One region of the Brevibacterium sp. JSBI002 genome, then DNA from elsewhere that is predicted to be linked to it. Evidence: predicted binding sites of a transcription regulator. Region 1 holds the regulator's gene; the other holds the start of a gene.
What was found. Region 1 encodes HrcA, which represses chaperone genes, less so after heat shock. Its sites were predicted from a motif close to TTNGCACTCGNNNNNNNCGAGTGCNAA; they were not measured.

Region 1 (10,176 bases):
GTCACGAGAATTCGAGGACCGCCTCGACGGGGAAATGGTCGGAAGGGTACTTCCCGTCGACCTCGAACGTGTCGATGCGCGTGGTCAGTGTGCGCAGGCCCGGGGTTGTGAGGATCCAGTCGATGCGCGGCTCGCCTGCCTTCGGACCCTTGTAGCGGTGGAAGGTGCCGATGTCCTCACCGGGGACCTCGGCGGCGGTGTCGGTGAGGCCGAGCTCGGTGCAGAAGAAGTCGTAGACCGGGGAGCCGGTGGCGACATTGAAGTCACCGGTGACCACGCAGGGATGGGCCACCTCGGCGATGGTCTCGGCCATGATCCGACCGGACTCTAGACGGGCGCGCTCGGATTTGTGATCGAGGTGGGTGTTGAGCACTCGCAGACGCCGGTCGGATCCGAGGTCACGGACATCGACTGTCGTCAGGGTGCGCGCATGCGAGACTCCCCACGATTCCGAGGCCACGGTGTCGGGCTGTTCGGACAACCAGCTGATGTCCACGGCTTCCACGTCGAAGCGCTTCGAATCGAGGATCACGGCGGTGAACTCGCCGGAGTTGCCGCCGGAGTGGCCCTCTCCGAGCCAGATGTACTCTTCGGGCAGCAGGCTGATGAGCGTCTCGAGCTGGTCGAGTTCACCCTCCTGGGTGCCGATGAGGTGCGGACGTGCACGCCGGATGAGTTCGGCGGCAATGGGCAGCCGCTCGGCCACCGGATGACCGTCCATCGCGGGATAGCGGAGGTTGAAGCTCATGACCCGGAATTCGCTCATGACTCCATCCTCTCCGATCGGCGCCGATCGGCGGGTCGCGAATCGCGAAAGACACGGACGATCACGACGTGCACGCCCGTGGATTCCAGGTCCGCGAGCAAGTCATGAAACAATGGGGGATCCGGTCTGTCTGGGGACCTGGTCTGTCAAAGAAAGGGCGTTCATGTCACCTCAGGTGAATAAGGAAGCTGCAAAGCGGATCTCACCGTCTGCCACCTCACCCGAGCTGATTCGCAATTTCTGCATCATCGCTCATATCGACCACGGCAAGTCGACCCTAGCCGACCGCATGCTCCAGATGACCGGCGTCGTCGAGAACCGCGATATGCGTGCCCAGTACCTCGACCGGATGGACATCGAACGCGAACGCGGAATCACCATCAAATCCCAGGCCGTGCGCATGCCGTGGGAACACGAGGACACCCCGTACGCGCTCAACATGATCGACACTCCCGGGCACGTCGACTTCAGCTACGAGGTCTCGCGGTCCTTGGCCGCCTGTGAAGGTGCACTTTTGCTCGTCGACTCCGCTCAGGGCATCGAAGCCCAGACGCTTGCCAACCTGTACCTGGCCATGGAGAACGATCTGACGATCATTCCCGTGCTCAACAAGATCGACCTGCCGGCCGCACAGCCGGAGAAATATGCGGAAGAGCTCGCCAACCTCATCGGCTGCGAACCCGAGGACTGCCTACTCGTGTCCGGTAAGACCGGCGAAGGCGTCGAGGAGGTCCTCGATCGCATCATCACCGATATCCCCGCGCCTGTCGGCGATGCCGATGCCCCGGCCCGCGCGATGATCTTCGACTCCGTCTACGACACCTACCGCGGTGTGGTCACCTATGTCCGCGTCATCGACGGCTCTCTGTCCCCGCGCGAGAAGATCGAGATGATGTCGACCGGCACCACCCATGAGCTGCTGGAGATCGGTGCCTCCATGCCCGAGCCCAAGGCGACGAAGGGCCTGGGCGTCGGCGAGGTCGGCTACCTCATCACCGGTGTCAAGGATGTGCGCCTGTCGAAGGTCGGCGACACCGTCACCGCCGCTGCGGGGCCCGCGACGGAGGCTCTCGGCGGTTACCGCGAGCCCAAACCGATGGTGTTCTCCGGACTCTTCCCGATCGACGGGTCCGACTACCCGGTGCTGCGCGATGCGCTGGACAAACTCAAACTCAACGACGCCTCTCTCGCCTACGAACCCGAGACCTCGACGGCTCTGGGCTTCGGCTTCCGCTGCGGATTCCTCGGTCTCCTCCATCTCGAAGTCCTGCGCGACCGCTTGGAACGGGAGTTCGATCTCGACCTCATCTCCACCGCCCCGTCCGTGATCTATGACGTGACCATGGAAGACGGTTCGGAGACCGTGGTGACGAACCCGAGCGAATACCCGACGGGCAAGATCAAGGAAGTCCGCGAACCGATGGTGCAGGCGACCATCCTCACCCCCAGCGACTACATCGGCGCGGTCATGGAACTGTGCCAGGATCGCCGGGGCAAACTCCAGGGCATGGACTACCTGTCCTCGGACCGCGTGGAGATCCGCTACCGTCTGCCGTTGGCGGAGATCGTCTTCGATTTCTTCGACCAGCTGAAGTCCCGGACCAAAGGCTACGCCTCCCTCGACTACTCCGACGACGGTCAGGACGCTTCCGACCTCGTCAAGGTCGACATCCTGCTGCACGGCGACCAGGTCGACGCATTCTCCGCGATCGTCCACCGCGACAACGCCTATTCCTACGGTGTGGCGATGGCAGGGAAGCTGCGCAAGCTCATCCCGCGTCAGCAGTTCGAGGTGCCCATCCAGGCGGCCATCGGCTCACGCATCATCGCCCGCGAGACGATCCGCGCCATCCGCAAGGACGTGCTTTCGAAGTGCTATGGCGGCGACATCAGCCGTAAGCGCAAGCTGCTCGAGAAGCAGAAGGAAGGCAAGAAGCGGATGAAGATGGTCGGCACCGTCGAGGTTCCGCAGGAGGCGTTCATCGCGGCCCTGTCCTCCGACGAGCCGGAGACGAAGGACAGCAAGAAGTAAGTGCCCGCACAACCGACCGGTGAGGTCCCTCCGCGCGACGGTTCGCTGCCGACATCGGTGGGGATCGGGGCTGCCGAGCGGGGGCTGAGCCTCTACATCCATGTCCCGTACTGCCGGGTCCGCTGCGGCTACTGCGACTTCAACACCTATACCGCCGACGACCTCGGCCCGGGCGCGTCTCGCGAGGACTACCGCAGCAATCTCGCCCGTGAGCTCGATCTGTCCGTGTCCGCCCTCGACGAGGCGGGGGCCGGCGACCGTGAGGTCTCGACGATCTTCTTCGGCGGAGGCACCCCGACCTTGCTCGCAGCGGATGTGCTCGCCGGGGTGATGGACGATGTCCGCGCCCGCTTCCGCCTGGCGGAGAATGTCGAAGTCACCACCGAAGCCAACCCCGACACCTTGGACCCCGTCTACATCGCGACCCTAGCCGGAGCCGGTTTCAACCGCATCTCCATGGGCATGCAGTCGGCCGTGCCGCACGTGCTCGCGACCTTGGACCGCACCCACGATCCGGAGAAGATCCCCGAGGTGGCCCGTTGGGTCAAGGACGCCGGTCTCGAGCTCAGCCTCGACCTCATCTACGGCACTCCGGGGGAGTCGATCGACGATTGGCGTCGCTCTCTCGACGTGGCCCTGTCCAACGAGGTCGATCACATCTCGGCATATTCCCTCATCGTCGAACCGGGAACGAAGATGGGCGCGATGGTCCGTCGCGGCGAACTGCCGATGCCCGATGAAGACGACTTGGCCGACAAATACGAGATCGCCGATGCCGCGATCTCCGCTGCCGGTCTGCACTGGTACGAAGTGAGCAATTGGTCGACCGGTCCCGAGACTCGCTGTGAGCACAATATGGCCTATTGGCGCAATGCCGACTGGTGGGGTTTCGGGCCCGGCGCCCATTCACACATCGGAGGCGTGCGGTTCTGGAATGCCAAGCACCCCCGTGCCTGGGCCGATCGGCTGTTGGCGGGGGAGTCCCCGTCGATCGGTCGTGAGGTCCTCGACGTTCAGACTCGGGAGATCGAACGGATCATGCTGGCGGCCAGGATCGACCGCGAGCTGCGTCTGGATTCTCTGGCTCCAGGCAGCGAAAAGGCGGTCAGAACTTTCGTCCGGCAGGGTCTGCTCGACGCCGATGGCGCCGCGGTCGGCTGGTTCCAGCCGACTCTGCAGGGACGTCTCATGGCCGACTATATGGTGCGCATCCTCACCGAATACGTGTGAATGAGCCTCGCCCCGTCACCCGAGTTCGGGTGGCGGGGCGAGTACTTCTGCGAATCTGCTGGGGAGCAACGCTCAATGGGCGTCAGATCACTTGATCCAGTTCGGCGTCACCGGAATGCGGTATCCCTCACCGCGGTTTGCTGCCATACCGGCGATGATCTCGATGACGATCATATAGATCGAGAGAACCGGCAGGAGCAGGAGGATGAGGAAGCCGATGCCGACGATCGTGAGGATTCCGCCGATCAGCCCGATGCCGAACGCGGCAATGACGCCGATGATCAGCAGATTGAGCGACTGTGCGCCATGGTGGCGGAGGAACGGTGACTTGTCTTTGTTGATGATGAAGAGGATGAGCGTGACGATCCAGCCGACGCCGACGACATAGGTGGCGGCGTGAGCGAGGTGTGACCACAGCGCGGTCGTCCGTTCACTCTGATCTGCATTCCAGAAGCCGAGCGAATTCGGGCCGTAGGCCGCATCCGGCAGTTCGGCCCCCATGGGCACTCCGGCGGCAGCCGACTGCGCCGAGGATGCTCCCTGGAATCCGTAACCGGGCTGAGGGTGACCCTGCGGAGCGCTGTGCGCCTGCTGAGATCCGTACGGCTGCTGGGCGCCGCCCGCCTGCTGCGAACCGTAGCCCGGCTGGGAACCATACTGCTGCTGAGGATTCTGCGGCTGAGAGCCGTACTGGGCCTCACCGCTCTGCTGCGGCTGCGAACCGTGTTGTGGCTGCTGGGTATACGGCTGCTGCGAGCCCGACTGCGGGGAATAGTTCGGAGGCATCGGCTGTGAATGTCCGTTGTTCGGCTGCTGCGGGTTGTCCGACATGAGAGTCCCTTCAGAGTGTGCGATCACTCCACACTAACCCAGAGAGTCCGGGCAGCCCCAGAGGGTCCGGGCTGACCCAGAGAGTCCGGGAGAGCGGGAATGGTCACTTCACGAAATTGATGGTGAGCGGGAACTTATACCCCTCACCCTTGTTCGCGGCGACGGCCGCGATGATATAGAAGACGCAGTAGACGAGTGGGACGATCAGCGCCGCGTACATGACGATGATGCCGATCCCGAAAGTCACCAGTGCCAGGATGAACCCGACGAAGCCGAAGACGAAGAGCGCACCGAAGGTGACGATCGTGTTCGTGATCATCGCGTTGAGACCCTGACGTGAGTGTTCGCGGACGAACGGCGATTCGTCCTTCTTCACGAGGAACATGATGAGCGGCATGAAGCCGAAGATGATCGAGCCGAGGTGAGTCCACATTGCCGTGGTGCGGTCGGGTTCGTGGGCCATCCAGAACTGCTCGGAGCCGGGTCCGTAGGCCTGCTCAGGCAGGGAGCGGGAGTCGAACATCGCCGGGTTGTGCATCTGCGGCATATCGTAGCCCGGCCGCGCGCCATATCCCGGCTGGTCCCCGTAGTTCGGCTGGCCCCCGTAGTTCGGCTGAGCGCCGTACGCCCGCTGCGAACCATACCCCGACTGCCCACCGGAACCCGGCTGACCGCTGTGCGTCTGCGAATACTGCTGGCCCTGCGGAGCGTAGGGCTGCTGCGAACCGGAGGCCTGAGAGTAGTTCGGCGGCATCGGGCGGCTGCCCGGCTGCTCGGGGTGATACGACATGGGGATCCTTTCGAAGAGTGCTTGCCACTCACCCTAACGGAGCGACGTGTCCCGAGGATGTCGGGAAAGCCTCACTCCTGTGACAGATTCGGCACACGCCGACAGCTCCGCGTGACCATGACGCTCCACCGCGCCGCACCACCGACGACTCTCACCCGACGGTGACGAAGTCGATGAGCTCCTCGACGCGCCCCGACAGCGTCGGTTCGACATCAGCAATGGTGCTCACCTTCCCGAGGATGCGCACCCACCCGCGGGCAACGTCCCGATGGTCGGCGTGAGGCCATCCGATGCGACGCAGTATTCCCGTCTTCCAATCCTCACCGCGGGGGACGACCGGCCACTCGCGGATGCCGACGACATGGGGCTTCACCGCCTGCCAGATATCGACGTACGGGTGACCGATGATGTGGACGACATCGCGGTACCGCGGATCGGACCGGACCGCCTCGGCGATCTTCGATTCCTTCGTCCCGTTCACCAGATGGTCGGCGAGGACACCGACTCGATGTTCCCGATCCGGACCGAAAGCCTCGAGCTTGTCGGCGACATCATCGAGACCGCCCAGGGGCTCGACGACGACGCCCTCGATGCGCAGGTCATCGCCCCAGATCTTCTCGACGAGTTCGGCGTCGTGCTTGCCCTCGACCCAGATGCGCGACCCACGAGCCACCCGAGCCTTCGCGCCGACCACGGCGCGAGACCCCGAGGCCGTCCGTCCGGGCTGCTGCGCCTTCTTCTTCGGCAGCTGCACATCGACGGGCTGTCCCTCGAGGAGGAAACCCGGTCCCAGGGGGAAGGCACGTACCTTGCCGACGCGATCTTCGAGCTTGACGACGACACCGGCCGTGGTCTTCTCCGCGCCGACGACAGCGCCGACATAGCCGCTCATCGCATCCTCGAGAACCATGCCCAGGCCGAGCTCGACCTGACGGGACTTCTTCGGGCGGTGCGACGACGGGGAGGAACCGGAGAGCACATCGGGACCATATCGATCAAAAGCATTCACGGGCACCCACCATAATCAAGGACGGTCCCGCAGGCGTGCAGACCCGCAGGCCACCCCTGAAATGAATTCCGGGAACGAGAGGCGTAGAATTGGCACTCAGACTCACAGAGTGCCAAGAGCAGGCACGGGACCGCGATGGATCGGCGAGACAGAGAGGAGATCCGCGATGAACGACAGCAGACGTGCACAGGTGCTGCGCGCCATCGTCGAGGACTTCGTCGCCACCAACGAACCCGTGGGATCGAAGGCGATCGTCCAGCGCCACACCCTCGGCGTCTCTCCCGCCACGATCCGCAACGATATGGCCGCGCTCGAACAAGAGGGCTATATCGCCCAGCCCCACACCTCTGCCGGACGGATCCCCACCGACCTCGGCTACCGGATGTTCGTCGACCGGATCGACGAGTTCAAACCGCTGACCACCGCCGAGCGGCGCGCGATCTTCCAGCTCATCGACGGCGACGTCGACCTCGACGAGATGCTCGACCGCACCGTCCGCGTCCTCTCCGGCCTCACTCGACAGGTCGCGCTCATCCAATACCCGACGGTGTCGCGGGCGCGCATCAAGCACATCGAGATCGTCGGACTCGTTCCCGGCCGGATCCTCGTCGTCCTCATCACCGACGCCGGCCAGGTCGAGCAGAAGTCCGTGATCACCCCGAGCCCGCTCGACGAAGACGCCGTCCGCGAACTACGCGACAAGATCAACGCCGAATTCGCCGGACGAACACTCGCGCAGGTCTTCGGATCGGCCCCCGCCGCCGAGGCGCCCGCCACCGAATCGAGTGACCCGGCCGCTCGTGACGACTCCGGACTCACACAGGTCAGGGCCGCCGTCGTCGACCTCGTCGCCGCGACGCGTGAAGAGCGCATCATCATGGCCGGCACCGCGAACCTCGCCCGCTCCGGAAGCGAATTCGGAGAGAAGATGGCCCCGATCCTCGAAGCCTTCGAAGAACAGGTGGTCCTGCTCAAGCTGCTCACCTCGATGGCCGAAGACCACGAGGAGATCAGCGTGCGCATCGGGCGTGAGAATACTCACGAATCATTCAGCTCGACTTCCGTCGTCGCCGCCGAATATGGTCATGACGCGGGTTCCTCGGCCAGACTGGCAGTGCTCGGCCCGACCCGAATGGACTATCCGACGACGATCTCGGCAGTCCGTGCCGTCGCCAAATACGTGTCCTCGATCCTCGATCGAGGGTAGGTCCCTTGACATCGATCAGGGGCACCCGCAGACGGGAAGCGCAGAACCGGTGAGCACCGCGCAAGGGCGCAGCCACCACCACGAACAGAGAAGACCACTACGTCAGGGAGAGAGAAGTTTCTGTGGCCGATCACTATGAAACACTCGGAGTGTCCAAAGATGCTTCCGCGGCTGAGATCAAGTCGTCGTACCGGAAACTGGCACGCAAGTACCACCCGGACGTCAATCCCGGTCACGAAGACGAATTCAAAGCCATCTCACTGGCCTACGACGTGCTCTCCGACTCGGAGAAGCGCCGCAACTACGATATGGGCGGCGGCGAGAATGGCCAGGGCTTCCCGGCCGGCGGCGGATTCGGCGGATTCGGCGACATCTTCGAGACCTTCTTCGGCGGTGGCGGCGGTCAGGCCGGAGGCCCGATCCCGCGCACCCAGCGCGGCAAGGATGCCCTCGTCGGCGTCAATATCGACCTGAAGACCGCGGCCTTCGGCGGCACCGTCGACCTCGACGTCACCACTGCAGTCGTCTGCGACACCTGTTTGGGCGCCGGCACGCAGGAAGGCACGAAGATCGAGACCTGCTCGCTGTGCCACGGAGCCGGCAGCGTCCAGCGCATGACCCGGACCCTGCTGGGTCAGATGGTCACGAACCAGACCTGCAACTCCTGCCACGGCTTCGGCACCGTCATCCCGAACCCCTGCCTCAACTGCCAGGGCGACGGACGCGTGCGCAAACAGCGGACCATGAAGATCCGCATCCCCGCCGGTGTCTCCGACGGCACCCGCATCCAGCTTTCCAGTCAGGGTGAGGTCGGCCCCGGAGGCGGACCCGCCGGTGACCTGTTCGTCGAGGTCATGGTCACCCGCCACGAGGTCTTCCAGCGCGACGGCGACAACCTCCGGGCCGCCATCTCCGTGCCGATGACCGCAGCGACCCTGGGCGCCACCATCCCGTTCGAGACCTTCGACGGCACTCAGGACCTCACCATCGCCGCCGGCACCCAGTCCGGCACCATCGTGAAACTCCCCGGACTGGGCGCGTCCCGCCTGCGTTCGGAGACTCGCGGCGACCTGCTCATCACCGTCGACGTCCTCACCCCGGACAAACTCGACGACGAACAGCGCGAACTGCTCGAGAAACTCGCCGAACTGCGCGGCGAAGAGACACCGCGCGCCCAGATCTCGACCGAGAACCGCGGAATGTTCTCCCGCATGCGTGAGCGGTTCGCCGGTCGGTGAGTCTTCCCGTCTTCCGCTCCGCTACCGCCGCCGAGGCGGTCGTCGGGTCCGCCCTCACCCTCGGTGAGGACGTGGCCGGGCATGCGGTGCGGGTGCGTCGGATCGGTCCCGGCGAGGACATCGACATCGTCGACGGAGAAGGCGCACGTGCGCGCGGAACCGTCACGGCCGCCTCGGCGAACCAGCTGACGATCGACGTCACCGAGGTGACGGTCGAGGACAGCGCGGGTCCGCGCCTCGTCCTCGTCCAAGCCCTGGCCAAGGGCGACCGGGACCTGCAGGCCATCGAAACGGCCACGGAGATCGGCGTCGACGACGTCATTCCCTGGGCGGCCGAACGCTCGATCGCCGACTGGCCGGCCAAGAAGCGGGAGAAGATGGCCGCGAAATGGGAGAACCTCCTCGGAGCGGCCTCCCTGCAGGCCAGACGAGCACGATTTCCCATCCTCCACGACCTCGTCCGCGGAGCCGCCCTGGCCAAGACCCTCGACGACGCCGACGCGGTCTTCGTCCTCCATGAGACCGCTCAGCGCAGGCTCTCCGAAGCGTTGGACGACCTGATCGCGAACGACTCGGCGCAGCTGCCGGAGCGCATCGTCTTCGTCGTCGGCCCCGAGGGCGGCATCAGCGACGGCGAACTCGCCGCCCTGACCGGCCGTGGAGCGACCCCGGTGCTGCTGGGACCGACGATCCTGCGCTCGTCATCGGCGGGACCCGCCGGTCTCGTCCTGGCCCAGAATTCATTGGGCCGTTGGTGAGGCATCGGACTAGGATGGAAGCACACTCAGGCGCTGCCGGTGACGGTGCGCTCACTTGCAAAGGAACATTCTGGACATCACCCCACCGAACCCGAACTCCATGAACCCCACCGACTCGGACACCGGCGCAACCGGCGACGGTGCCGCCGGCGTTGATGCCGTGACGGACAGCCACGGTGCCGATCGTGACACCGTGCGACTGGTCATCCCCGACTCCATCGACCTCGTCGCCTTCTTCGGTCCCGGAGAATCGAACCTGCGCGCCCTGGAGAAGACCTTCGCCGACCTCGACATCCACGTCCGAGCCAACCAGGT
Region 2 (20,980 bases), 910 kb from region 1:
CGTCGGCCACGACGAGGATTCGAGTGGACAATGGCACGAGCCCATCAGGGACCTGAGCACACGCTTGGGCCACCGAGTCGAGACAGCCGAGGATCTCGTCTTGTTCATTGTGAGCCGGGATGACGATGCCCAAGTGCGTGATCACTCAACGGCTTCCGCAGGGAGGAAATCGTCAGTTTTGTCCACCGTCACGATATCGAGACGATACTCGGCCTCGGAGCGAAAATCGGTCCGCAGTCGGGGCCAGTAGTCCAGGCACGCGTCATGGACTTCATCGGCGGTCAGAGGCCAATCTTCGATGTCACCCTTCCAATGACAGAGAACGAGCACAAAGCGCGATGGGGTTGATTCATCAATGCGTTCCAACGTTCGTTGCAGCTGTGCACGTGTCAGATAGAAGCCGGTCTCTGAGAGGACGACGCAGTCGAAATGCCCTTCGGGCCACTCGTATGGGACAGTGGCGTGCAGGAAGGCTATTTCGGTTGCGGTGGTCGTGTGCAGACGTTTCGCTGTTTTCAGCGCCTCGCAGCTGGCATCGACAGCTGTCACTCTGACGCTGTAAGCGGCAAGCTCTCGAGTCAAAGCGCCGACTGAACAACCGATCTCGAGAATGTGGGAGAACGAGGTCGACGGGAGGTGGGACACAAGGGTCTCGCGTTTGGCGATTTCGTATTCGGACTCCCACACCGTCCACGGATCGCTCCGTTCTCTGTGCACATCATCGAACACCGCCGACGCAGTGGACGCATCATTGATCCGCGAGCCTATTCCCTCCTGACCAGAGCTCGGCGATGCCTCACCGGATCTGAAATCCGTGATCACGAAGGTATCGTGGCTCCGGATGAAGTGTTCCAAATGGGCGCTGGTGAGGATCGCTTCGTCCCCGTGCTGATCCGACAGCGCTTCTGTCTGCGACGGGTAACACGCGAGCAGAGCGTTTCGATCAAGACCTTGAGGGTCAGGTAAGACTGCCCAGGACTGCCACCGAGGGTCTGTGGGAGCAGCCCAGTGCCAGAACCAAATGGGATATTCGAGCACTACGGCATGATGTGATCGCCCGATGTCCAGCGCCGCGGCGCCCACCGCCTCGTGATCACAGTGCCCATCCCGGCTGTAAGGGGCAACGAGTGTCACCGGCCCATCTGCTCGTGCGATCTCCTGTCGGATCACGTCTCGGATCTGGCTTGCATATTCGGGCAGCTGCCCGTCGGGCAGATCGAGAAAACGACTGGAGTGCGCCTTGTCGAAGGTGCTCAGCGCACGATCGAACTCCGCCAGACGGATGCTTTTGAGCTGATCGCCGGTATACGTCGGCGACTCAGGGTGCGATTTCTCGCCTGCGCTGAAGAGTAGGACTTTCAGCTGGCAGCTCCACTCATCGGCACGTGCGAGCAGCGCAGCGGCTCCCAGCGCTTCATCGTCCGGGTGTGCGGCAAGGACGATGATGGTTCCGCCTGTGGCGATTGTGCTCTCCGGAACCGCCGGAAGGTCAAGGGCACCCGCCTGCACCCAGGCATCTTCTCCGGTGCTGCGGTCCTGGTGGCTAAACCTCATCGACATCTGACTCTGCACCGATATTCTCGCCCAAAGCAGCTTCGTCCCGAGGCCCGTGATGCTGACTGAGGTAGACGGTGAGATCAGCGTCAGCTTTGGCAAATGCCGCATCACTCGTCAGAACCGCGGGACCGGCCAGCTCCCTGCTCAGAAGCTGGATCCGTTGGGCACTGCGATATATGTTGTTGCGAACTCTCAGAGCCAGTCTCCACGCGTGTTCTCGCGAGAACTTCTCATCCCCATCCGCTGCAGCAGCAGTTTGCGCCAACATGGTGCGGACCGCGAAGATCTCAGCATCAAGCTGCCCGAGCTGCATCTCTCCCATCGGCGAGCGCCCAGCCCTGTTCAGGTGGGTTTGGGCTGCACGCCGGGCCAGTCCCAGAGCTCCACCGAACCAGCAGGCTGCCACGCGAATCCCGCCCCAAGCGAAAGAGGGGCGGTCAAGGTACCAATTCGGGGGGCCGACACTCGTCGCCGGTGCTCCGTCGAAGACGACTGAGCCGCTCGGGATTTCTCTGAGACCCAGACTCGGCCAAGCACCTGTCTGAGGTCGTACACGAGGGTGCCGAAGATTCACCGCGTAGGCTCGGTTCCCGTCGCTGCCGCTGGCGATGACGATCGCGTCGGTGAGTTCCGCGGCCAAAGAGCACCACGCTTTCGTGCCGGTGAGAAGGTTTTCCGCACCGGCATCGATCACGTTCACGCGATGTGTGGGCAGGTCAGCCGCGTACACGCCCCAGGCCGAATCGGGGTCAGGTGGTTCGTGTCCGGCCTCGGCGAGGATGCCCAGAGCGTCGACGTGGGGTTCAAGCATACGAGCGACGCCGATGTCGATCGCAGCCAGTTGAAGCAGCCTTTCCCATTGATCGATCTGAGGTGAACACCCTGTGAGCTGCAGAAGACGGGCAAGGGCGGTGATCTTGTCGACAATGGACGCACTGCTCGTGACGACCTCGGAGAGATCATCCCTGAAGTCTGGAGTCTCCCACCACGGTTCGAACGGTGTGGCGATGATCCGAGACGAGGTTGAGTCGAACAGGGTTTCCATTTCACGTCCTTCAGGCAGAACATCTTGTCGGAACTCGGATGCTTGGCAGATCTCAGTCAACTGCTCTCCACCGTGTCGTCGGTATCTGTGCTGTTGTCTGTATAGACTCGTTGCCGCATCCGCTGACCATGAGTCACTTTCTGCACGTCGGCATCAGTGTCGAAACTGGCACCGATGCCGCCGGCGACCACACCCATGGCTGCGCTGAGCCACGCGATATCGAGGTAGTTGGTGAACGACGCCTCTTGCTGAATCTGTTGGGTCATAAATGCCGGATCGATAACGACGAGGCCGCCCAGGAGAATGAGGACGACCAGCGTCACGTAGAGAGCGATCACAGTGATCAGCAGTGTGAGGACCGTGGAGAGGTTGTAGTACATGACCACCGTGGCCAGACGTTCGGTGACCGGTCGATCCCAGAGTTTGTGACTGGCGATCAACCAGGCGACCATCACTACGATAGCGAGCGCGCCGATTGAGAGCAGCCGGAGGGTGGACAGGTAGGTCGACATCTGCCAGATCGAACTGTAGAAGATGCCGAAAGCTCCGGTTGCCGAGGCTGCTGCGAGGGCTCCTGAGAGTTTCGGAGCCGTGCGCCAAGGTTCGTTGGCAATCGTCATCCCCATAATCAGGCGTGGGCCTCCGGTGATGGTGTGGGCATGCAGAGACTGATGGCTGGAGTCTTCGTTGTTCGACCAGTTCGACCATCCGAGCAGAAATTTGCGCGTCGTGTCTTCGGGGTCCCACGGGACCAACTTGTTCACTGAGCTCATCATGACTTTGATGATGCGGCGCTTGGTGGCCCACGCGCCGAGTGTGGGGCATGAGATGACCGCAAGGTTGCGGTCCGAGTAGACTTCGGCGATCAGAGGGTCGCCCTGGGTGTGCCGTGGGATCTCTGTGAGGATGAGGATGATGTCGACGTCGGGGTAATCAGCGCGGAGGTCTTCGACTGCGTCTAGAGCCAGCTCGCGCTCGGGTGTCAGATAGATCGTGTCGGTGTGAGTGTGCAGCGTCGTTGTCACCCCATACGCCTCACGCAGATACCGCTCTAACGAGGAGTGGATGGAAGCCGCTCGCCTGCTGGGCAGACCTGGGTCGGCTACGACCAGCACTTGGAGAGCCTGGGATGAGGTGGTGGGCATAAAGTCCTCCGCTACTCGACCAGCGAGTTGTATAGAAGATTGTTCTGGTTCCGAAGTCTAGTGAGCGTAATCACTATGGGGTAGTCCTACACGTCGGCTTCGCTGTCTGAAGTTTTATCGCCAGCGCAGCCGCGGACAACTGCGTCGGACTGGCCGGCGAGCGGTCCCCCTGAATCGAGGTGACCAAGACAGAGTGAGCAGCGACATACGCGGTGTCGAATTCTGCTGTGTCACAATGGTCTCCATGGTCCCCGGCACTGTGCACGAACTGTCCGAGCATGATCGGTTGATCCTCGACTTCGAGAAGACTGCGTCTACTGCGGCGGGGCGACACGAGTTGTGCCAGCGAATCGAACTTCCAGCAGAGAGGTACGCCATCGTGCTCGAGGGGATCGTGGATACGGACGCCGCATACGGTTACGCCCCGGACGTTGTGGAGCGGGTGAGGCGGTTGCGAGCGGAACGGTTCGCATTCGAACGCCGGCAAGGCCGATGGAAGAAGCACAGCAGCTTCCCCCTATAGCCCGATATGCCGCCATCAGAGCAGCGCGGCTTATCACCCGTCTTCATCATCAACCGCTACAACGATGGATTGATCGGCAACATCACCCACATCCGCTTCGCGGATTGCTCCCCAGTGAGGCTCAGCCTCCTCGTAACCGTCGTCGATATGCGTTGCGGCGTCGACGAGCTGTTCGTTCCAATCCGGCCCGGGCACTTCGACGCCAGGGCGGACACTGTCTGCCATCATTGCATCCTCCTCAATTCGTACCGAAGCGAGGTGTTCTCATCCTGGAGATCGAGAATGATTCCGATGCTAGCGAGATTCGCGCCCACGTCAACCAGCTCCCGCACACGCCGCAGACGAGCAATATCCTCGCGACTGAACCGCCGCGTCCCGCCTTCACTTCGCATAGGCGTCACGAGGCCGCGAGCCTCGTACTGCCGCAATGACTGCACCCCAACACCGGTCAACTCCGCAACACGCGAAATCGAGAACAAGCGCCCCCCAGACTCTGAAGTCGCCGTCTCCCCATGTCCCAAAATTCCTCCTGAAACAGTGTTGACATTCGCACTCTGATCGACTAAATCATATGTCTATCAGATGATGTAGATCCTATCATCTGCACGAGTTCACCATCCAGCAAAGGAGGTTTCACCAATGATCATGATGCGCACAGACCCATTCCGCGAAGTCGAACGCCTGAGCAGAGAAATCTTCGGAGCCACCGGCACAACGGCTCGCCCCGTGATGATGCCGATGGACGCCTGGCGCGACGGCGATACTTTCCGCGTCGAACTCGACCTGCCAGGAATTGATCCTGACAACATCGACCTCGACGTCGAGAACAACGTCGTCACCGTCAAAGCTGAACGGCCCGCCCTCGACCACGGGGAGTCTTCGGTCGCGGCAGAGCGGCCCCGCGGGACCTTCAGCCGACAACTCGTCCTCGGCGACAACCTCGACACCAGCAACATCACGGCGAACTACGACGCCGGTGTGCTCACACTCAGCATCCCGGTCGCGGAATCAGCGAAACCCCGCAAGATCGCCATCAACTCAGGCTCTGCTGAACCGGCAGCCATCAGCGCCTGACCACAACTGGTGGGGTGTTCCCATGCAGACGTGTGCAACAGACGTCCAGCTGGGTATCGATGCTGCGTTCTGGGCGATCATCCTCAGCGACCGTGAACTGCGCGACCTCGTCACGAGTCACCACACAGATGATGAACCGCGAGCTTTGAATCACTGCGAGTGCCGGACCTTCAGGCACTCCTCACCGTGGCTGCTGTTCCGGTCTCCCGGTCTCTCGGCAACCCAGGTTATCGCCCACCGAATCCTCGCTTGTCAGCGCTCTCCTCCCCGGTTCAAACGGCGCTGACATCTTCGATGAAAGGAGGTGAGACGTTTCCGCACCCAGGATGAGCTACACAGCCGTGTGGTCGCGTCCGCAATTCTTTCTACCAGTGTGCTCGACGCAAGATGCGCGGCAGTGACGTCACAATGACGACTAAGTGATGCGGGCCCGTCCACGGCTTCCCCTCCTGGCCCCGGGCTATCCCCCGGGGCCAGACCATGTTCGGTTGAGATCAGAAACGAGGAGAACATGTTCGTCAGCTTCTTGGAGAAACTTTTGATTGTCTGGCCCTGGCACGCTCGAGCACTCGCTCGCGCACTTATCGGCAAGACTGCCACAGTCCGCCAACGCCCATGACTGCGCGATCATCGCATATGAATGCTTCCTAGCGCTCGTCATGAGTTGTAGTCCTGAAGGTGAGGTCGTATCGCACGGCAGGGGCAGGCACTACGAGGAACAACAGAATGCTATGACTGACATATCGAAGTCGAATGCGAAGATGCAGCCAGCGACTGGCGACTCCTTTCGCCTCAGTGAAGACTCCTTTCGCCTCAGTGAAGAGGCGAATCTTCCCGTTCGTCGCTGAGGGGAACGACCTGCCGGCGGCCACCGCGTACAGCGAGGATCTCTGCGAGGATCGACACAGCCACCTCGGCGGGGGTGAACGTCTCCAGATGGAGACCGATCGGCGAATGCAACCGTGCCAGTGCTGGGCTCGCCACTCCCGCTTCGCGCAGCGCGGCGCGGCGGTCGCGGTCGCTGCGCCGCGAGCCCATCGCCCCGACGTAGGCCACGTCGAGGTCGAGTGCGACGGCCAGGGTGGGGATGTCGACCTTCGGGTCGTGGCTGAGGACGCAGATCATGCTCCGGGTGTCGAACTCACCGGTGGCGGCCGCTTCGGTGAGAAATCGGTGCGGCCAGGCCCGAACCACCTCGGCGCCGGGAAACGATGTCTGGTCGGCGAAGGACGGACGGGGGTCGCAGACGGTAATGCGCAGTCCCAAGGGTCTGGCCGCTTCGACGAGGGCGAGACTGAAGGCGTTGGCTCCGACGACCAGCAGATGGGCCGGCTCGATGCGGGTCTCGACGAAGAGCTCGATCGGCTCGCTCCCGCCCTCCGGGGGCGCAAGGCGGATGCTGCCGGTGCGGCCGCTGCGGATAAAGGCCCCGACGCGCTGCGCGGCGGTCTCGACCACGGCTTCGGGCACCAGAGGATCGAGGCTGACAGCCAGAGCGTCGGTGCTCGGCCCCGTGCTCTCATCCACAGCGCTGGCCGAGACAGCTGCCGCTGGGGCACAGTCGTCATCGGCGGAAGGCAGGCGCATCACCACGGCTGTCGGTCCACTGTCCGATCGCAGACTGGGACAGCCTGAGCGGAAGGGCTGGATGAGCACGTCGATGCGGCCACCGCACATGAGTCCGACGGAAAAAGCATCCTCGTCGCTGTAGCCGAACTCCTGCACCGAGGCCTCGCCGGTGGCGAGCGCGTCCTGACACGCCTCGAGTACGGCTCCTTCCACACATCCCCCGGTGAGAGAGCCGACGATCCCTCCGGCGGCATCCACGAGCATCGATGTGCCGGCTGGGCGCGGAACCGATCCTTCGGTCGCGATGATCGTCGCGACGGCGACGTCCTGCGGCTCCTGCGAATCGAAGAGCCGCGTCACGGCAGCGGGAAGGACATCAAGCATGGACCGAGACTATACCGTCGGGAACGTCAGCGACAGAGCCTTGACGCGAACGGACTATTCCGGCAGTTCGTACGTCAGCCAGACACGATGGGTGCCGTCGGCTTCGTTCCTCAGTCCGCCGGTCCCAGTGATCCCGGCCAGGTCTCCGGTGCCGCTCGACGGGATGATGACGAACGATTCGTTGTCCCGGTCCTCACCGGTGGTCGTCGCCGAATGGGTGAAGTTGAAGGTGCCCGTGCGTTCGTGCAGCTTCCCTGCGAACGACTCCATGGCGACATAGCCGCCGACGTCGGTCGAATGGTCCACAGCGAAGGTGAACAACGTCGTCGAGTGCCCGCTGACTTCGCCGGTGAAATGCTTCTCCATCCGCGCGAGGCCGACCGGAGTGGCCGTGGTCGGCGTCTCCTCTCGCGGAAGACCGACGGGGGTGAACGTTTCGACGGTGAATTCTCCTGATGCGTCCATGCATCGGCCCTCTCTGCTGGCAGGTCCTCTCGTCCACGCTACCCTGAAAGTGATCGGGATGGGAGCGCACACGAAGACAGGTGCGAAGAGCGAGGAAATCTTCTCAGAGCCAGGGACGCATCGGCACCAGGGCACGTTCGGCGAGTTTCGTCAGGCGACGACGGTTGAGCCAGTCCGAACCGAGTTCGACACAGTGTGTGGAGTCGCTGTCGAACACCTTCTCCATCTCGGCGGCGAACGCCCGGTCGATGACTTCGACATTCGTCTCGTAGTTGTAGGACAGTGACAGTCGATCGATGTTCGCCGTGCCCACCGTCGACCATTCGCCGTCGACCGTCGCGACCTTCGAATGGATCATGCTCGCGGTGTAGAGCAGAACCGTGACCTTCGAATTGATCATCTGCTCGAAGAATCCTCGGGAGAGCCAATCGCCTAGGATGTGGTTCGACTCCTGCGGGACCATAACGCGCACATCCACGCCGCGCTCGGCCGCCTCGATGAGAGAGCGCAGCAGCTGTTGATCGGGGATGAAATAGGGAGTGGTCAGCCAGATCCGCTTCCGCGCACGGGCGAAGGCGTTGAGATACATGCTGCGAATCGGATAGACGAGGTGGATCGGGAGGTTCGCTGAGACCCGCAGCTTCGACTCCCAAGCGGCGGGCGGAACCCAGGCGATCTGTTCGCCGGTGTCGTGGAATTCGTTCCACCCTTCCGCGATGGTCTGTCGCAGGCCCCAGGTCCCGGGACCGACCGATCGCAGATGGGTATCGCGCCAGTGCCGGGCGTAGAGAGAGCCGATGTTGAACCCGCCGACGAAGGCCACATCGTCATCGATGACGAGGATCTTCGAATGGTTGAATCCCGAATGACGCAGAGGTCCTCTCCAGAACTTACGCCTCAGAGTCGGCATCCGGAGCACGTGGATGTCCGCCGAGAGCTGACGGTAGAAGGAGATGGGCACCGACAGGTTGGCGAAGCCGTCGTAGATGAGATGGATCTCCACACCGCGGGCAGAGGCGGCGTTGAACGCGTTGATGAATCGCTGCCCCACCTCGTCGTTCTTCCAGATGAACGTCTCCATGAGGATCGATTCACGTGCAGAACCGATCGCATCGAGCATGTCCTCGTAGAGAGTGGCGCCATCGGTGTAGATGTCGAGTTGTGACTGTTCGACCGTCGAACTGAACGTTCCCGGTCGCGGCGCGGGGCGCGACTTCCGCCCTCGTTTCTGGACGAGGTCGACAGCCATCGAGACGGCGACGGTCGCCGGCACCGCACTGACGAGGCCGGCGACCGCCCAGGGCACGATTCGCCGCAGACTGTCGGCTTGGCGGAGGGCAGGATTTCTCAGAGGAGACATCCGCTCACTCTATCTTGTCCGTCCTCTCCGCCTGTCTCAGCCGAAGATGCTCACTCCCCCGGGCCCGACGAGGCAACCGACGACGATGAGTACGACTCCCCAGAGAATCTGTTTCCTGAAGATGGCGAAGATTCCTGAGATGACGAGGATCGCTGCGAGGATCCAGAGAATGACTGCCATGGGTAGTACTCCTTCATTCGGTGATTGCGAAAGCTGCTTACCGGCAACCGGTTCGCCTTCGAACCGCCAATCTAACACCGCTGCGCTGCACTGACGGAATCGGTAGCCGGACGGTGGTGCCTCACCAGTAGGTCCGGAGGTGATCACTACGGGTGACGTCCAACGCGAATCAACTGAGTGCCTCCGGCGGCCGAAAGTCGCCCCCGACCCGCTGCAGATCGCCAAGGGGTCTAGCCAGTGTTCGAAACCTGCGTTTCAATGGGGTCATGAGAGCTATCTGGACCGGATCCATCGCCTTCGGCCTCGTGAATGTGCCCGTGAAGCTGTATTCGGCCACGGAGAACCACGACGTGAGAATGCACCAGGTCCACGCGAAGGACGGCGGGCGGATCCGCAATCAGCATCGGTGCGAGAACTGCGGGAAGACCGTCGAGTACGACGACATCGACAAGGCCCATGACGACGGCGAGCATCGCGTCGTCCTCACCGACGAAGACCTCGAGGCCCTTCCCGCAGAGGACAACGACGACATCGACGTCCTCCAGTTCGTGCCCAGTGACGAAATCGACCCCATCATGCTGGAGAAGTCCTATTTCCTCGAGCCGACGTCGAAGACGCCGAAAGCCTACCTTTTGCTGCGCCAGACGCTTGAGGACACGGAGCGGACCGCGATCGTCAAACTCACCCTGCGCACCAGGACGCGCCTGGCCGTGTTGCGAGTGTGCGGAAAAGTCCTCATGATTCAGACCCTGCGCTGGGCCGATGAGATCCGTGACGTCGACTTCAAGGGCGTGAACTCGAAGGCGAAGATTTCGGACAAAGAGCTCGAGATGTCAAAGAAGCTCGTGGAATCGTATTCCGAGGACTTCACCCCCGAGGAGTTCAGCGACGACTACCAGGTCGAACTGCGCAAACTCATCGACGCGAAGATCGAATCGGGAGAGAGTTTCGATGTGGAGAAGACCTTCGCCGAGGACGACGCCGAGGAGGACTCCGGAGGCGACGTCATCGACCTTATGGAGGCCCTGCGGAAGTCCGTGGACAGTTCTCGATCATCGAAGCAGGGAACCTCAGGCAAGAAGTCGAGCGCAAAGAAGACCTCATCGAAGAAGTCGTCAGCCGCGAAGAAACGCACCGGATGAGGAGACTCTCACGAGGAAGCTGCAGGAGGATACCCCGTGCATCCGTCCAGAGACTCCCCGCAGAGACACCACCAGTCTGACCGAAACTGCGAACCGACCACGAAGGAGCTGTTCCACTGTGCCGAAGACGACGAAGACAGGAAAGCCGAAGGAGAGCGAGCTGCCCTCGACGCTGGAGAAGTCGAGCAAGAAGGCACAGCGGACCTTCGCGAAGGCCTACGACTCGGCCATCGACGAATACGGGGACGAGAAGCGCGCCCACCAGGTCGCCTACGCCGCCCTCAAACACAGCTATGAGAAGGTCGGCGACAAGTGGGAGGCGAAGGACTCCTCCGGCCCGTCAGATACTCAAAGCTCCGGCGGCAAGAACACCGACCGCCCGACCGCGGGCGGAGTCGACGCGAACGCCTCGAAGGATCACCTTTACGAACAGGCGAAGAAGCTCGACATCTCGGGACGCTCGTCGATGACGAAGAAGGAACTGATCGACGCGCTCGAGAAGGAGAGCAAGCGGAAGACGAAGCAGAATTCCTGACACCGCCCCGAAGCGGCGAAACCGAAGCGGAAACGACCGCCAACGATAAAGGAGGAAGACGATGAGCGACCAGCTGACCTTCCAGGACCCCACCACCCGCTTTCCCGACATCACGCCGCCGAAGCAGGATCAACCCGAACCGGGCCTCGACGCGGAACTCATCCCCGGCACAGATCGCGGTGAGGACAGCTACACCGGCACAGGCAGGCTCCGCGGCCGCAGGGCACTCATCACCGGCTCGGACTCCGGCATCGGAGCCGCGGTTGCGATCGCCTTCGCCCGAGAGGGAGCCGACGTCGCCCTGTCCTATCTGCCCGCCGAGGACGAAGACGCCCAGCACGTATGCGAGATCATCCGAGGCGCCGGCCGCAAGGCCGTGCCTCTCCCGGGAGACCTGTCCGATCCCGAGTACTGCCGCGAAGTGGTCCGCCGGGCGGCAGAAGAACTGGGCGGACTCGACGCTCTGGTCAACAACGCCGGCCGACAGATCGCCGTCGAAGACATCGCCGACCTCACGGACGAGCAGTGGGAGAACACGTTCCGGACGAACATCCACGCAATGTTCCGGGTCTCCCAAGCCGCGCTCGAGTACCTCGAGCCCGGATCGACGATCGTCAACAGCACCTCCGTGCAAGCGTATTCGCCGTCCGCCCACCTCATCGACTATGCGTCGACGAAAGCGGCAATCAACAACTTCACGAAGGGGCTGGCAACTCAGCTGGCACCGAAGGGCATCCGAGTGAATTCCGTGGCACCGGGGCCGATCTGGACCCCGCTGCAGGTCTCGGACGGGCAGCCGAAGGACGCCCTGCCGTACTTCGGCAAGAACACTCCGCTGGGACGGGCAGGGCAGCCGACCGAGCTCGCACCCGCGTACGTCTTCCTGACCTCGTCGGAGTCGAGCTATGTCATCGGTGAGACCCTCAATGTCAACGGCGGCCAGCCCACCCCGTGAGCAATCGCTCCAGGGACGATCGTCGAAACGGTGGGACCGGAGGCGAGAGGAGCGCCGTCTTGATCCTAGGCCCTGTCCTGACCCGGTCGGCTGAACCCGTCATCAGCCAGCACGCCCTGCGGGCGGTCGGCTTCGGTCATGGCAGAGAGGAACCGCAGCACAGTCGCACGCTCCCGGCTGTTCAGGGCCGCGATCGCCTCGAAGCGACGGGCATGCTGGCGACCCACCGACTCGTGCGCTGCCTGCGCGGTCTCCTCTGTCACCTCGATGCTGGTGGTGCGCCTGTCGTGGGGGTGGGGAACCCGGATCAGGTGCCCACCGGCGACGAGGCGATCGACGAGCTTCGTCGTCGAGGCGCTGGAGATTCCGACGGCAGCAGCGATGTCCTTGGGAGTGACGACGAGCCCCTGCCGCTGCGCGCGGACGAGCAGGCGGATGGTGCGCATATCACTGTCGTTGAGCTGCATATACCGCCGCGACGCCTCGGCGAGGACGCGTTCGGCCTCATGCCACTGCCGCAGGGCCTCCATCAGCGCGGTGCACTCCGCGATCTCGGATTCGGACAGGGCCGAACGATCGGAGAACTCCGATTCGGTCGAGAAGTAGGTCAGCCCAGCTGCCTTCGAGTCTGCGGACGGCACGCTGACAGCATACCGCTGACGTGTTAGATTGAACTCTCGCCTGGCTAAAGAAATTGGAGAGCGTCCTGACCGTCGAATCCCGCCTCGTCGAAGTCCTCGCCGCTGCTCGGCGACGCTCTCGAATCCGCACTCAGCAGTATGCGCAGCTCTGGGAAGCGCTGTCGAGGATGGCGTTGGGCGGAAAGATGATCAGGCCCCGCCTGCTCATCGATGCCCATGAGGATCTCGCAGGGACGGCGACGTCGGCCGCGATCGACGCCGCCGGCGCGATGCAGCTGCTGCACATCGGCCTGATCATCCACGATGATGTCATCGACAACGACACCGTGCGTCGAGGGGAGATGAACATCACCGGTCAGTTCTCCTCCGAGGCCATGCTCCTCGGTGCCACGAGCGCCGCAGCGCAGACCTGGGGAACCTCCTCGTCCCTGCTCGCTGGTGACCTCATGCTCAACGAGGCCCAGTCCCTCCTGGCGCGCCTCGACCTCGACGCCCCGCGTCGGCTCGCCGTGCTCGACATCTACGATGAGACGATCGCGGAGAGCGTCGCCGGAGAACAGTCCGACGTGTGGCTGAGCCTCCACCTCGACGAGGCCGACTCCGGTGACGTGCTCACGATGATCGGATGCAAGACCGCCGCCTACTCGTTCGAAGCCCCGCTGGCCATCGCCGCTGTCCTCGCCGGAAGCGATGCCAGCCTGGTCGAGCGGCTGCGCGCCATCGGCCGCCGCATCGGCATCGTCTACCAGCTCAGAGACGATGTCCTCGGAGTCTTCGGCGATGAGCAGGAGACCGGCAAATCCGTACTCGGCGACCTCCGCGAAGGCAAGGAGACCCTGCTCGTCAACACGGCTCGAGCCCATTCGGCCTGGTCCCAGGTCGCCCATCTCTTCGGCGACCGGGGCCTCGACGCCGAGGGTGGCCTCCGGCTGCGGCAGGTCATCGAGGAGACCGGGGCGAGGGCGTACGTCGAATCGATGATCGCCGAGCACTGCGAGACCATCGCCGGGCTCATCGCCGAGGCGGAGCTTCCGCAGGCGCTTGCGGGCAGACTCGCGGACCTCACGTCCGCCTGCAGTCTGAGGTGCGCATGAGCGGGGCCGATCGGTGCCGGCCGAGCCGACGGGCGGTGCCCGGCGATGAGCCGGCCGGTCCCCCGGTCGAGCAGGTGCTTCTCGATCACGGTCCCGACCTTTGGCGCATCCGCTCCTTCGACGCCGCCCGCCAGGTGCTGCGGGCCCGACACCTTACGAAGCAGGCCGGATTCACCGCAGAGCGGATCCCACGCGGCGTCTTCCGCCGACACCCGATCCTCATATCCGACGGGGAGCCCCATGACTTGCAGCGCCGAGAGCTCGCCCGCTTCTTCGCCCCCGCTGTGATCGCCGACAGGTACGGCGAGCGCATCGATGCTCTCGCGCAGGACACGGTCGACCGGATTGCCGCGGCCGGCCGGTGCCGTCTCGACGAGGTGGCTCTGCACTTCTCCGTGGCCGTGACCTCCGAAGTCGTGGGACTGACCGAATCCCCCATCGTGGGCATGTCGCGGCGGCTCGAGGGATTCTTCACCCAGCCGCCGGTCGACCTCACCGCCCCCGGTTGGGGACGGACCCGGAAGCAGTGGCTGCAGGCTGCGATCAACGGTCTTGTCCCGATCGCTCGGTTCTATCTCGCCGACGTTCGTCCGGCGATCCGGGCCCGGCGCCGCAGGCAGCGCGATGACGTCCTGTCCCATCTCATCGGGACCGGACACAGCACGTCGGACATGCTCGTTGAGTGCGTCACCTACGGCACAGCCGGGATGGTCACCACCCGCGAATTCATCACTATGGCGTGCTGGCATCTGCTCTCAGATGACGAACTCGGGGCGGAGTACCTCGCAGCCGACCAGTCGCGGCGGTTGGAGATCCTCGAGGAGATCATTCGTCTCGAACCCGTCGTCGGCCACCTGTTCCGACGCGCGCAGACCGACATCGAGGTGACGGCACCGGATCGCACCGTGACGATCCCTGCCGGGGACCTCATCGACGTCTGCGTCCGCGCGACTAACACCGATGAAGAGGCGATGGGGCCCGAGGGGCATTCCCTGTGCCCCATGCGACACACCACCGGAGCCGTCCCGGCCGTCGGCATGAGCTTCAGCGACGGGGCGCACAAGTGCCCGGGGCAGTCGCTGGCGCTGTTCGAGACCGATGCGCTCGTCCACCGCCTGCTTCGCCGCGGACCGCGACTGGTTGCCGAACCGGAGATCGGCTGGGACAGCGTCATCTCTGGCTATCGGCTGCGCGGATTCCAACTGGCCTTCGACGAGGGCTCCTGCCCGGAGAGGAGACTGTCGTGAGCGCCTTCGAGTATCTGCTCCTCATGGGTGCCTGCGTCCTCATCACCCTGCCCCTGGAGCTGTTCTTCCGGGCTCGGGTGTACCGCCGGTGGAGAACCGTGCTGTGGGCGCTCGTGCCCGTCATCGTCGTCTTCTGTCTCTGGGACGTCGTGGCCATCGCCCGCGACCATTGGGTGTATAACCCGCGGTTCGTCACCGGCATCCACCTCGGCAATCTGCCGCTCGAGGAGCTCGTGTTCTTCATCGTCATCCCTCTGTGCGCCCTGCTCAGCTATGAGGCGGTCGGCACCGTGCTCACAGCTGTACGCAAGCGCGTCAGGCCCGAAAGTCCGCCCCGCCCAGACAGTTCGCCCCGGCCCGCCGGACAGCCCCGGCCACAGGAGCACGCTGACAGGCGCTCCGAGTCCGGAGGAGGTGACGAACGATGAGTATCCCCGAATACACGATCATGACCGTCGCCGGAATGATCCTCATCGTCGGCCTCGAGCTGTTCGTCTTCCGCTCAGGCATATTCCGCCGGGCGAAGTACTGGGCGGCGCTGAGCATCTGCCTGGTCTTCCAGTGCTTCGTCGACGGCTGGCTGACGAAGCTTTCGGATCCCATCGTCATCTACAATCCGGAGGGGCTGAGCGGCATCCGGTTCCCGTGGGACATCCCGATCGAGGACTTCGGCTTCGGCTTCGCCATGATCACTGCCGTCCTCATGCTCTGGCAGTGGCGCCTCAACCGACAGACTGTTTCAATGTCGGCCACCGGAGAGGAGAACACATGAGCCGTCCTGCCTCCCAGCCGCGCCCCCGCGACCGGCACGCGATCCTCACGCCCTCCCACCCGGGGCGTCCGCGACTGCTGCGGCCCAAGCGAGTGACCGTCGTCGGCGGAGGCATCGCCGGACTGGCCGCGGCCACGGTCCTCGCCGAGCACGGGGCCACTGTGCACCTGGTCGAAGCCGAGTCCAGCCTCGGCGGACGAGTCCGGGCCTGGAGCCTCGACGGGGGCCGGACTATGAGCCGCGGATTCCATGCCTTCTTCCGTCAGTACTACAACCTCCGCAGCCTGCTCGCACGCACCGACCCCAGCCTCGACCGGCTGGTCCCGGTCACGGACTATCCGCTCGTGGGTCGGGACGGTCTGCGCGACTCCTTCGCCCGGATTCCGCGGACTCCCCCGCTCAGTCTCGCGGGATTCGCGCTCACCAGCCCGTCCTTCCCGCTGCGCGGTCTGGCCGACGTCGACCTGACGACGGCGTTCGAACTCATCGACGTCGACTTCCCGGACTCCTATCGACGCTACGACGGAGAGTCGGCCGAGCAGTTCCTCGACCGACTGCGGTTCCCGGTCGGGGCGCGGCATCTCGCGCTCGAGGTCTTCGCCCGCTCGTTCTTCGCCCACCCCGCGGACTTCTCCGCCGGGGAGCTCGTCGCGATGTTCCACACATACTTCACTGGCTCCGCCGAAGGGCTGCTCTTCGACGTCCCCGACGACGACTACGACACCGCACTGTGGTCTCCCCTGAGCGAATACCTCGCCGAGGCGGGGGTGCGGATCGAGACCGATACCGCGGTCACCGCGCTCCGCTCTCCGGGCAGAGCGGGCCGCACCGGGTGGCGCGTCGAGACGACGAGCGGGACGCTCGAGAGCGATGCTCTCGTGCTCGCCACCGATCCGCGGAGCACTCGAACGCTGCTGGCCGGACTCGAGGACTCGGTCGACACCGACGCGCTCGGACACGCGCCCGGCTCACCGGCCGCAGGCACGGGAGCTCGCGAGCGGTGGCTGAACAGCGTCACCTCGCAGCGGAACGCCCCGCCGTTCGCGGTGCTCAGACTGTGGCTGGAAGACGAGGTGGATCCGAGCCGACCGGCTTTCCTCGGCACGACCGGCTATGCGCTGCTCGACAACATCTCGGTCCTCGAACGCTTCGAGGCCGGGGCGGAGAGGTGGCGGCATACGCACAGCGGCTCTGTCGTCGAACTCCACGCCTATGCGCTCGGCACCGCTCATCGGGGCGGCGCGCGAGCGATGTTCGAGTCCGAAGACGTCGACCGGGAAGCCGTGACACGCCAACTGCTGGCCGACCTCCAGGCTGTCTACCCAGAGACAGCCGACATCGCCATCACCGCCCAGGAGCTGCTCATCGCCGACGACTGCGCTCTCGCCGACACGCGGGCGTACAGCGACCGCCCCGGCGTCACCACCGCGTTTCCGGGACTGGTGCTCGCCGGCGACGCCGTCGCCTGCGAGGCGCCCGTGGCGCTCATGGAACGCGCGGCGACGACGGGGTTCATGGCCGCGAACGAACTGCTCGCCGGTTGGCGGGTGGAGGGAACCGAGATCTGGTCACCGCCTCGGCGCGGTCTGCTCCGGCGGGGTCTCCTCGGCGCACTGCGCGGACGCAGGGCAACGAGGCACAGGCGTGGAGCACCGGCCGAGGGCTGACTGCCGGTCGCGAAGCCCCGTCACCGGCTCAGGTCGGCAGCGGTCCCGGGCTGGAGTCTCCGCGGAGGCGTTTGAGGACGAGCTCGGCGCTGATGAGGCACATCGGCACACCGACGCCGGGCGTCGTGGTGGCGCCGGCATAGAACAGCCCGTCGACAGTCTTCGAGGCGTTCTGCCGTCGGAACATCGCGCTCTGTCGCAGTGTGTGCGCAGGTCCGAGCATTCCGCCGAGCCAGGAGTTGAATCCTTCGGCGAAGTCTGTCGGGCCCTGGGTTCTGCGCACTCTGATCCGTCGGCGCAGGTCTGGGATGTCGGCCCACCGGGCGATCTGGTCGATCGCACGGTCGGCGGCCGTCTCGATCCGCGGGTCGCCTCCACCGTCGTCTCCCCCGGCCCCGAGTCCAGCATCGGCGGGGACGGGGATGAGGAGGAAGAGGTTCTCGTGCCCGGGCGGAGCGACAGTGGGATCGGTGGCGCTGGGACGACAGACATAGATCGATGCCGGTGAGGGGATCTTCTGCCTGGACCCGAAGATCGCGTCGAAGTTCGCCGCCCAGTCCTCGGTGAAGAACAGCGAATGGTGCGGCAGCGCCTCGAGTTCGCCTTCGATGCCGAGGAAGACGAGCACCGCGCCGGGACCGCTCGTCACCGACGTCCAGGTGCGTTCAGGGAAGCTCTGGTCCTCGGGAGAGAGCAGTCTCGTCTCCGTGTGGTGGAGGTCGGCGGCGGAGACGACGACATCGGCAGAATGCGTGTGTGCGCGTCCGTCCTCGTCGGTCCAGTTCAGGCCGGTGACTCGACGTCTGGTTCGGCCGCGCCCGGCTGGTCCGCGCTCGGCTCGGCCGCGCCCTGCTGCCTCGGTGTCGATGTGCGTGACATCGGCTCCCGTGTGCAGACGCACCCCGGAGCGTTCGGCCAACCGGACCAGGGCGTCGATGATCGTATGGAACCCTCCCATGGGGTAACTGACACCTTGGGCGAGGTCGAGCGTGCTCATGAGGTGGTAGATCGCCGGTGCCCGCCTCGGGTCGGCGCCGAGGAAGATCGCGGGGTACTGGAGGATCTGGCGCAGCACCGGGTCGCTGAACGAGGATTCAGAGAAGCCGGCCAGCGACGTCCCCATCTGCCGGACCAGTTTCGGGAGGCCGCCGAGGATGTCCTGATGGAGCAGGGACCGCGGCGAGGTGAAGGGGTTGTAGAGGAAGTGAGCGAGCGCGAGCTCCTTCGTGTGCTCGGCCGAGACGAGATAGTCGTCGAGCGCGCCTCCCGCGCCTCGCTCGACGCTTTCGAAGGTCGCCCGCACCCGGGACCTGCCCTGCGGGATCGTCAGTTCTCGCGTGCGCCCCGGGCCTCCCGTGCTCTCATCGACCGGCCCCGGTGGGCTGAATACGGTGTAGCCGGGATCGAGCGTGCGGAGGTCGAGTTCGGCCTCGGCGCTGGTGCCGGCGAGAGCGAAGAAGTGTTCGAAGACCTCGGGCATGAGATACCAGGAGGGCCCGGTGTCGAAACGGAAGCCCTCACGCTCGAACACGCCGATGCGCCCACCGAGTTCGGTGTTCTTCTCGAACAGGTCGACCGAGTGCCCTTCGCGGGCGAGGAGGATAGCTGTGGCCAGCCCGGCGGCTCCCCCGCCGATGATGCCGGTGCGCGGGCTGCTGACGGCACCGGAGCCGCTCCGCCGGTTCACTTCCGACCTTCGCGGGCTGAAGTCATGACTGCGTGGGCTGTCAGTCGAGCCTTCACGGCGCTCGGGACCCGCACCCGCTGGCGGTAGAGCTCGGCGACGGGAGTAGAGGCGATCCTCTCGGTGAGCGCGGTGAAGAGCGCGCAGGCGCAGCGGACCGCAGTGCGCGCGTCCTTCGGCAGTCCGGTGATGGCATCCTGGGCGGCGTCGAGCTGCTCCCGGATCGTGTTCACCCATTCGGCTTTCTCAGCCTCGGTGAGTCGGTGTCCGGAGGTGAGGTAGCTGCGGCCGAGGCGCTGATCATCATCGGCCAGGTCGCGCAGGAAGTTGACATTCTGGAACGCCGCTCCCAGCTGCCGTGCGCCGTACTCGAGCCGGGCGACCTCGGCGGGGGTGCGGTCGAGATCGATGAGGAAGACCTTGAGGCACATGAGTCCGACGACCTCGGCGGACCCGAAGACGTACTCGGCATGTTCGTTCGCATTGAAGCCGCGGACCGGCGTCGTCATCCCCGCATCGGTCGCAAGACCGGAACCAGTATCCGCGGGATCGAGGTCTGCTCGCATCGAGGCGAAGAACGGGTCGATGAGCTCGGCGTCGATGCCTGCTGCGCGAGCGGTCCGGGCGAAGGCATGGATGACGAGGTTGTCACTGATGCCGGTGCGCAAAGCCGCGTGGGTGGCGGATGCGAATCGGTCCAGCATCTCCCGCTGCTCGGCCTCGTCAAGCCCTGCTTCGAGGGCCAGGCCATCGACAATCTCATCGGCAATGCGGACCAGGGCGTAGATATTGCGGATATGGTGCCGGTTTCTGGCTCCGAGCAGTCTGACCGCAAGACCGAAAGAGGTCGAATAGCTCGCGATCACGGCCCTGGACGCATCCTCGGCGGTGCGCGTGTAGAGCTCATCGATGGTGCTGCTTCGCCTCGTCATGTTCGTTAGCTTAGCTAATGAAATACCCGAGGGGCGAATCTCCCTACAGAACCGCGCCTGGCGGTTGCGGTGCGAGAGGAAGAGGGCCTCGGAGGTCAAGGCAACCCAATAGACGAACCCTGCGGATCTGTAAAGACCCTTCCGCACGAACTTTGCCCTCAATAGCGTGATTGCCAGCACGGGAACCCCTGCGGCTCCTCGAACCGATTCGGAGGAAGACGTCATGACTTCACCCATCCAACTCGCCCGCACCTACGCGCGCTCCTATGAGGCGTCGTCGCGCACGGACAAGGGCACGATCCTCGACACGCTCACCGAGGCGACCGGCTGGACTCGCGATCACGCGCGCCACCAGCTGCGCAGCCAGTTCAATCAGATCAGGGCCGGAGTCTCTCTCGACGCCGTCGTCGACCGCCGTCGTCTCAAGCCGAAGAAGTTCTCCCCCCGCGCCCAGCTAGCTCTCGAACTGGTGTGGAAATCCGTCGGCCGCCCCTGCGGTAAGTACCTTGAGGCGGGGATGTCCGCCTGTCTGGACTCCCTGGAGAGGCACGGCCACCTCTGCGAGGAACGGGACGGCTATTCGTCCTCGGTCCGAAAGGAACTCCTCAATATCTCCGCGGCGACGATCGATCGGTACCTTCGCGGTGCCAAGGCCGGCGACCACGACGATTCGTGGCTGACCGGCACCGGGGCGGGGATGCGCGCTTCGTTCCCGCGGCAGCGCATGCGTTCGCTTCTCGAGCCCGAGCCCGGCTATTTCCTCGTCGAACTGCTGACGATCAAGACACCGACGGGCGAGGACTGCGTCACAGTAACATTCACCGACGTCGAGATCGGGTGGGTACAGACGAAGACCTTCGCTCCCGGCACGCAGGTCGTCGACATGCTCGCGCAGATGGCCCGCGGGGTGCCTTTCGTCGTCACCGGAGTCCTGCTGCCGCCAGCGGTTCGGGACAGCGCCATCACTACATGGGCGGAGGCGAACCTCATCGAGATCCACTGCACAAGC

Region 2: a site for HrcA is predicted at 4,817-4,843, ahead of LJ362_RS13275 (Hsp20/alpha crystallin family protein). Genes of this name have one in related genera too.

The regions. Positions count from the first base shown of each region.
Region 1 is NZ_CP110341.1:2,025,365-2,035,540, reverse strand. It holds gene LJ362_RS09365 (endonuclease/exonuclease/phosphatase family protein) at 2-766, opposite strand; gene lepA (translation elongation factor 4) at 930-2,798, shown strand; gene hemW (radical SAM family heme chaperone HemW) at 2,799-4,028, shown strand; gene LJ362_RS09350 (DUF4870 domain-containing protein) at 4,116-4,859, opposite strand; gene LJ362_RS09345 (DUF4870 domain-containing protein) at 4,963-5,649, opposite strand; gene LJ362_RS09340 (DUF3097 domain-containing protein) at 5,801-6,664, opposite strand; gene hrcA (heat-inducible transcriptional repressor HrcA) at 6,825-7,865, shown strand; gene dnaJ (molecular chaperone DnaJ) at 7,988-9,103, shown strand; gene LJ362_RS09325 (16S rRNA (uracil(1498)-N(3))-methyltransferase) at 9,100-9,861, shown strand; gene LJ362_RS09320 (PhoH family protein) at 9,962-10,176, shown strand, end outside.
Region 2 is NZ_CP110341.1:2,927,018-2,947,997, forward strand. It holds gene LJ362_RS13240 (glycosyltransferase) at 1-133, opposite strand, end outside; gene LJ362_RS13245 (bifunctional PIG-L family deacetylase/class I SAM-dependent methyltransferase) at 142-1,572, opposite strand; gene LJ362_RS13250 (hypothetical protein) at 1,544-2,602, opposite strand; gene LJ362_RS13255 (hypothetical protein) at 2,659-3,747, opposite strand; gene LJ362_RS13260 (DUF3263 domain-containing protein) at 3,992-4,270, shown strand; gene LJ362_RS13265 (hypothetical protein) at 4,304-4,498, opposite strand; gene LJ362_RS13270 (MerR family transcriptional regulator) at 4,495-4,791, opposite strand; gene LJ362_RS13275 (Hsp20/alpha crystallin family protein) at 4,913-5,344, shown strand; gene LJ362_RS13280 (XdhC family protein) at 6,158-7,297, opposite strand; gene LJ362_RS13285 (DUF3224 domain-containing protein) at 7,352-7,762, opposite strand; gene LJ362_RS13290 (phospholipase D-like domain-containing protein) at 7,866-9,122, opposite strand; gene LJ362_RS13295 (GPGG-motif small membrane protein) at 9,159-9,302, opposite strand; gene LJ362_RS13300 (Ku protein) at 9,569-10,444, shown strand; gene LJ362_RS13305 (ChaB family protein) at 10,563-10,979, shown strand; gene LJ362_RS13310 (SDR family oxidoreductase) at 11,041-11,934, shown strand; gene LJ362_RS13315 (MarR family winged helix-turn-helix transcriptional regulator) at 12,000-12,575, opposite strand; gene LJ362_RS13320 (polyprenyl synthetase family protein) at 12,629-13,669, shown strand; gene LJ362_RS13325 (cytochrome P450) at 13,666-14,916, shown strand; gene LJ362_RS13330 (lycopene cyclase domain-containing protein) at 14,913-15,344, shown strand; gene LJ362_RS13335 (lycopene cyclase domain-containing protein) at 15,341-15,688, shown strand; gene LJ362_RS13340 (FAD-dependent oxidoreductase) at 15,685-17,355, shown strand; gene crtI (phytoene desaturase family protein) at 17,384-19,042, opposite strand; gene LJ362_RS13350 (phytoene/squalene synthase family protein) at 19,039-19,971, opposite strand; gene LJ362_RS13355 (hypothetical protein) at 20,195-20,980, shown strand, end outside.